DNA from 2 places in the Cobetia sp. PDI-12MA genome. Region 2 is predicted to be linked to the other one. Evidence: predicted binding sites of a transcription regulator. Region 2 holds the regulator's gene; the other holds the start of a gene.

The links. The regulator PhoB, encoded in region 2, activates phosphate uptake and scavenging genes when phosphate is short. The targets are predictions, from matches to a motif close to TGTCATANNNNTGTCANA.
Region 1: the regulator PhoB is predicted to act here: its motif matches at 2,088-2,105, upstream of AC5WNI_RS15200 (PhoX family protein).

The regions. Positions count from the first base shown of each region.
Region 1 covers NZ_CM183351.1:3,600,865-3,604,072, forward strand. The annotation lists gene AC5WNI_RS15200 (PhoX family protein) at 1-1,997, opposite strand, end outside; gene AC5WNI_RS15205 (3-deoxy-7-phosphoheptulonate synthase) at 2,275-3,208, opposite strand, start outside.
Region 2 covers NZ_CM183351.1:3,963,359-3,966,566, reverse strand. The annotation lists gene phoR (phosphate regulon sensor histidine kinase PhoR) at 1-765, opposite strand, end outside; gene phoB (phosphate regulon transcriptional regulator PhoB) at 773-1,462, opposite strand; gene ubiA (4-hydroxybenzoate octaprenyltransferase) at 1,686-2,576, opposite strand; gene AC5WNI_RS16790 (chorismate--pyruvate lyase family protein) at 2,644-3,208, opposite strand, start outside.

The DNA of each region.
Region 1 (3,208 bases), 360 kb from region 2:
TCAGGGGTCGCGAAGATGCCGGTCACTTCACAGCCGTTCGGGCCAACCGCGAAGCGCTTGAGGTGTGCCTGGTTATCGGCACCGATCACGGCAGCATCCCCTTCAGCCTGCTGAAGCGTGGCCGGCACGACGGCCAACACCTGGTCATTGGTGGCATCCGCCACACCGGCGTAGCCGTTGTCCGTCTGGATCCACAGGATGCCCTGCTCGTCCTCACGTTCGTCGAAGTAGAGGCCATCCGGACTGGCGAATTCATTCATCTCGGTCAGGCCGGACAGATTGTCGGCATCACTGGCCGCTGCACCGAACACGAAGATCTCCCAATCGAAGGCGGTGTGATCCCCTGCCTCGCGCCAGCGGATGATCTGTCCCGCCTCGTTGTCACCGCGCGGATTGGCGGCATTGGTCGGCGCCGTCCTGTAACCGACTCCCGGCTCCTCGATGGTCTTGCCGTCATTGGTGAAGGCAGCCGCGGTCCCCTCTTCGGTGCGCTTGGAATTGTTGGTCAGTGTCATGTAGACCTCACCGGAAGCCGGGTCGACGGCGCCCCACTCCGGGCGGTCCATCGGCGTGGCGCCCATCAGATCCGCCGCGTCCACGGTATGGATGATGATACCGGCCAGGTCATCGGCCGCCAGCCCCAGAGCCTCGGCCAGGGTGCGGCCATCCCTGGTCACGGCCTCCGGCGTCAGCTTGAGCCACTTGCCGGTGCCATCGGCGGAGAACTGGGCGACATACAGCGTGCCCTTGTCCAGGTACTTGTCGCCGATCGCCAGGCGGTCCTTGAAGTCACCGGCGCCACGCGCATCAGCGGCGTCCCACTTGGCGTCTGACACGAACTTGTAGATGTACTCGTTGCGCGAATCGTGACCGGAGTAGAAGACCACCGGCTCCCCCTCGACCAGCTTGCCCGGCCAGCAGCCCTCGTGACGGAAGCGGCCCAGCGCGGTGCGCTTGATGGCCTGCTCGCCGGTGTAGGGGTCGATCTCGACGATATAACCGAAGGTCCGCGGTTCGTTACGGTAATCCTTGTCGGCGCTGTCTGCCGTCGGCGTGTTGTCGAAACGCGCGAATTCGCCTTCGACTTCACTGGCATCTCCAGCGGCAGTTTCCCAGCCATAGCGGCCACGCTCGGTCTCGATGCCGATACGGTTGTCATCGAGCTGACGATCGCTGCGCTTGACGAAGTAACCCGGCCAGTTCTCTTCGCAGGTCAGGTAGGTGCCCCACGGGGTGTAGCCGTTGGCGCAGTTGTTGTTGGTACCACGGGTGCGCATGCCATCCGGCGAGAAGGCTGTCTTGACGTAATCGCTTCCCGCCACCGGGCCGCTCAGCTTCATTTCACTGGCGCTGGTGTAGCGACGGTTGTAGCGCGAATCACCCACCACTTCCCACTTGCCGTTGCTGTCCTTCCTGACCTCGACGATTGTCACGCCGTGGGCGTTGATCTCGGTGCGCACTTCATCGACCGGGCGCTTGCCGGAATCCGCATTGGTCGCGCCGCCCTTGGGCGCCCACAGAGCATCCTGATCGATGTATTCGTTGTTCATGACCAGCAGGAAGTTGCTGGAGGCCGTGTCGTCGCTCAAGGCGAAGTTGTGCATGCCATCGTGATGCATGCCGACGGTGTTGAGCTGGATATCCGGCGTCATCGCCAAATCCTTGCTCCACTCGGGTGCCTTGGCATTGAGCGGTGTGCCCCACGGCGCCAGCACCTGTGCGGTATATCCCTTGGGAACCACGACGGCATCCGTGCGTGACCCCTTGATGGACTCGAATGCCAGCGCCAGCGGCGTCTTCTTGCCCGCTTCGTTGCTGGCGGCGTTGGCCGTGGTGCTCAGCCCCGCAAGACCGAAACCACCGAGCATGCTGGCAGCCGCCATGCCAAGGCCACCCTGCAAGACACGACGACGCGAGATGTGTCGCTCGATGACAGATGAGAATGTCTCGTTGCTGCTGGGATTAAGCAGGCGATGGTCTTCGATTTCCTTGCTCATGTCGCTTCACCGTAGTCAGGTTTCGGGTTGTTCTGTTCAGGCATGCCCCGCAAGTGCATGCCGAAGGCAACAAGAGTGATACGCGAGCCCGATGACAATTCCGTGACGAAGGGACAACAGCGACGATAGACGACAGCGCCCAACGGCCTTTCGACCGTTGGGCGCAGGGGCTTCAGGAGACAAGCCGACAAATTCAGCAATTATCAGACAAGCGCGTCGTCATCCTCCCGACGAGGCGCGGGCCTGGCGTCCGAGACCTGATGTATAGAGCCTTGCATCAGGCCTCGCGCAGGCGCTCGGCGGCCAGGTTCAGCAAATGCTCGGTAGTTTCCCAGCCCAGGCAGGCATCGGTGACGGACACGCCATGACGCAGCTGGGAGAGCTTCTCCGCTGCCGGCAAGGCCTGCTTGCCTTCATTGAGGTGACTCTCGAGCATCACGCCGATCAAGGCATCATCCCTCGCCAGACGCTGAGAGAGCACATCCAGCATCACCTCACTCTGGCGGCGGTGGTCCTTGCGGGAGTTGGCGTGACTGCAATCGACCATCAGGCGCGGCGTCAGGCCAGCGCCTTCCAGCTCACGCCGGCAGGCGGCCACCGAGGCGGCGTCATAGTTGGGCTGGCCATGACCGCCGCGCAGCACCACATGGGTATGCGGATTGCCCGCGGTCTCGATCAGCGCCGGACGCCCACTGTCATCCATGCCGAAGTGGCGATGCCCATGCGCCGCCGCTCCGATGGCCTGCACGGCGACCTCGACGCCTCCGTCAGTGCCGTTCTTGAACCCCACGGCACAGCCGAGGCCGGAGGCCATCTCGCGATGGATCTGCGACTCAGTGGTGCGGGCACCGATGGCTGCCCAGCCGAGCAGGTCTTCCAGGTAAGCGGCGGTCAGCGGCTGCAGCAGCTCCGTCGCCACCGGCAGGCCCAGCTGGTTGATCTCGCGCATCAGCTCGCGCGCCTGACGCAGGCCGGTGGCCATGTCATCGCTGCCATCCAGATGCGGATCATAGGCCAGCCCCTTCCAGCCCACCGTGGTGCGCGGCTTCTCGACATAGACACGCATCACCAGCTTGAGGCGATCACGCACCTGCGGCTCGATCAGCGCCAGGCGCTGGGCGTACTCACGCGCGGCCTTGAGATCATGGATGGAGCACGGCCCGACCACCACCAGCAGACGATCATCGTCGCCGGCGAGAATGGCATTGATC
Region 2 (3,208 bases):
GTGCTGCATGCGGTCGGTCTGGCTCTTCATCTGGCCCAGCCCACGCTGCCAGCGCGGTGGCAGGTCATCGGCGTAATCGGAGTAGGTCTCGAGATAGCCGGCCAGTACCGTCAGCGGCGTGCGCAGTTCATGGGAGACATTGGCCACGAAGTCGCGGCGCATCTCTTCCAGGCGATAGAGGCGGGTGACGTCACGCAGCATGACCAGACGTTCGTTGTCACCGAACAGGGTGATGGAAATCTGCAGCGTCAGGTTGTCAGACAGCGGCGACTGCAGCGTCAGCGGCTCGCGGTAGGCCAGCCGATTGAAGTAGTCGATGAAGGCGGGGTCACGCAGATAGTTGGTGATGTGCTGGCCGCGGTCGTGGCTGGCCTTGAGACCGACCAGCTGCTCGGCAGCGCTGTTCCACCATTCCATGTCACCGTGGTTGTCCAGCATCACCAGGCCGTCGCGCATGGCCTCGGAGGATTCCTGGATACGGTTGAGGATGCTGCGCAGTCGCTCCTGAGTCTGACGCTGGCCCTTCTGATAGCGGTAGAGACGATCGAGCAGGTCTCCCCACACGCCATCGCCGGGCGGTGGCTCTTCATGGGGATTGGTGATCAGCCAGGTATAGAGGCTCTTCAAGTGCTTGAGATGGACGAACAGATACAGCGCCAGACCCAGCGCCAGGCCCCAGCCCAGATGGCCCAGCAGGCCACCGATCAGGCCGAAGCCACCGGCAAGGTAGCCGAGGCGCCATAGCTCGTTGGTCCAATAGCGCATGAATCCCTCAGGCCTGAGCGCTGAAGCGGTAACCGGTGCCACGGACGGTCTGGATCAGATGCTGATGGCCTGTGCCCAGCGCCTTGCGCAGGCGGCGGATGTGCACGTCCACGGTGCGCTCCTCGACATAGACGTTACCCCCCCATACCTGGTCGAGTAGCTGGCTGCGGGTGTAGGCACGCTCCTGATGCGTCATGAAGAACTGCAGCAGGCGATATTCGGTCGGGCCGACATCCAGTGAGTTGCCGTGGGCGGTGACGCGGTGGCTGGCCGGGTCGAGCATCAAGCCTTCGACTTCCACTGCCTCCTCGACCCCCTTGGGGGTGGTGCGACGCAGCACGGCCTTGAGACGGGCGACCAGCTCGCGTGGCGAGAAGGGCTTGGTGATGTAGTCGTCGGCACCGGCTTCCAGGCCTTGAATCTTGTTGTCTTCCTCGCCCTTGGCGGTCAACAGGATGATCGGCAGTTCCGAGGTGGTCTCGTCTCGCTTGAGACGCCGCGCGAGCTCCAGGCCACTGGTGCCCGGCATCATCCAGTCCAGCAACAGCAGATCGGGCTTTTCATCGACGACGATGGCGTGGGCGTCCTGGGCATTGTCTGCCTCCAGCACGCGGTAATCCGCCATTTCGAGGGCGACGGCGATCATCTCGCGAATCGAGGATTCATCGTCGACAATCAGTACGGTCTTGGAGCTCATCGCTAGATCCCATGCAGCAGTCGGCGCACGCGCCAGAATGACAAGTCGATGACGATTACAACCCGCTTATATGACAACCAGATGACAACTGCCAGCATGGCAGCTTGCACGCAAGCCTGCCAGCCGCCTTGGAGGCGCGGCAGGCAGGCATGAATCGTGGGCTGGGGAGCAACCGGGGGCAGGGATAGCTTTAAATTAAATAATGCGAATATTTATGCAGGAGTCAGCTCATCGGCCAGGTCGCCAGGGCGATACCGGCGAAGATCAGCAGCCCCGTCCAATGATTGTTGAGGAACGCCTGGAAGCAGGGCGCACGCTCACGCTCACGGATCAGACGTTGCTGCCAGACGAAGGTGACGGCGGCGGCAGCCAGCCCCAGCCAGTAGAAGATGCCCAGCGCCAGCTGCAGGCCGATGCCGATCAACACCACCAGCATGCCCAGCTGCAACAGGCCGATCATCAGCTTGTCGGCACGCCCGAACAGCACGGCGGTGGACTTGATGCCCACCTTGAGGTCGTCGTTGCGATCGACCATCGCATAGGCGGTGTCGTAGGCCACCGTCCACATCAGGTTGGCCGCGAACAGCCACCAGCCGTAGGTCGGCACCTCCTCCAGCGTCGCGGCGAAGGCCATCGGAATCGCCCAGCCGAAGGCGGCGCCCAGCACTACCTGGGGCAGATGATGGAAGCGCTTCATGAATGGGTAGCTGGCTGCCAACAGCACGGCGACGATCGACAGCAGCACCGTGGTCAGGTTGGTGAAGCACACCAGCACGAAGGCGGCCGCGACCAGCCCCCCGAACAGTGTCAGCGCCTCGCGCTCCGAGATGCGGCCCGAGGTCAGCGGTCGGTCACGCGTGCGCTCGACATGCTTGTCCCAATGCCGATCGGCGTAGTCGTTGATCACGCAGCCGGCGGCGCGCATCAGGTAGACCCCGGCGATGAAGATCAGCAGGGTCGTGCGCTCGGGGATGCCATCTGCCGCCAGCCACAGTGCCCATAGGGTCGGCCACATCAGCAGCCAGGTGCCGATGGGGCGGTCCAGCCGTGTCAGGGCGAGGTAGTCGGCCAGTCTGGAAGGACGCGAAGCGGCGGAAGTGGATGACGCGGTCATCGGGGCTCCTGGGCGGGTGGTAGTGGGCAAGGGAAGAGAGGGAAACGAGGCCAGTCGGCCGCACGGCTCAGGTCAGTTGCAGCGCGTGCTGGAAGGCTGGCGTGAAGCCCTCCTGCACCAGCACCTTGAAGCGACCATGCGAGAACATCGAGCGGCGCATCCACAGGCTGGTGGTGCGGGCCAGCGGCCTGGAGCTCGAAAGCACCAGCGGGGCGCGGCTGATATCGATGGCGCTGCGTATCAGGTCGGGCTGGCGAAACAGCCAATGGCCCAGCGAGCGCTCGCCCAGCGTCGAGAGGCGATGACCGTGGGCCAGGTCCAGCGCCGCCAGCGAGCGTGCGATCACCCATGGCGTATCGCCATGACAGAGCGCCACTTCGCGTCGCCAGACATGCCGGCGTGGGCCGATGCCCAGCAGGCGTGCTTCATCAAGCCGCGCGGGGCCGGTGTCCTGAAGCAGCAGGCGCACGCGCAGGCCCTGGATGGGCTGACCTGCGCGTTCATCCTGCTGCTGCATGGCGCTGGCAAGGCGCTGTGTCAGCGAGTCCGTCGAGGAGAGCCACGCCCACCAGCCGGCCGGCATGACACCCTGCAGCGCGGCAGCCGGCTGCCAATGACGGCGCACCGCCGCC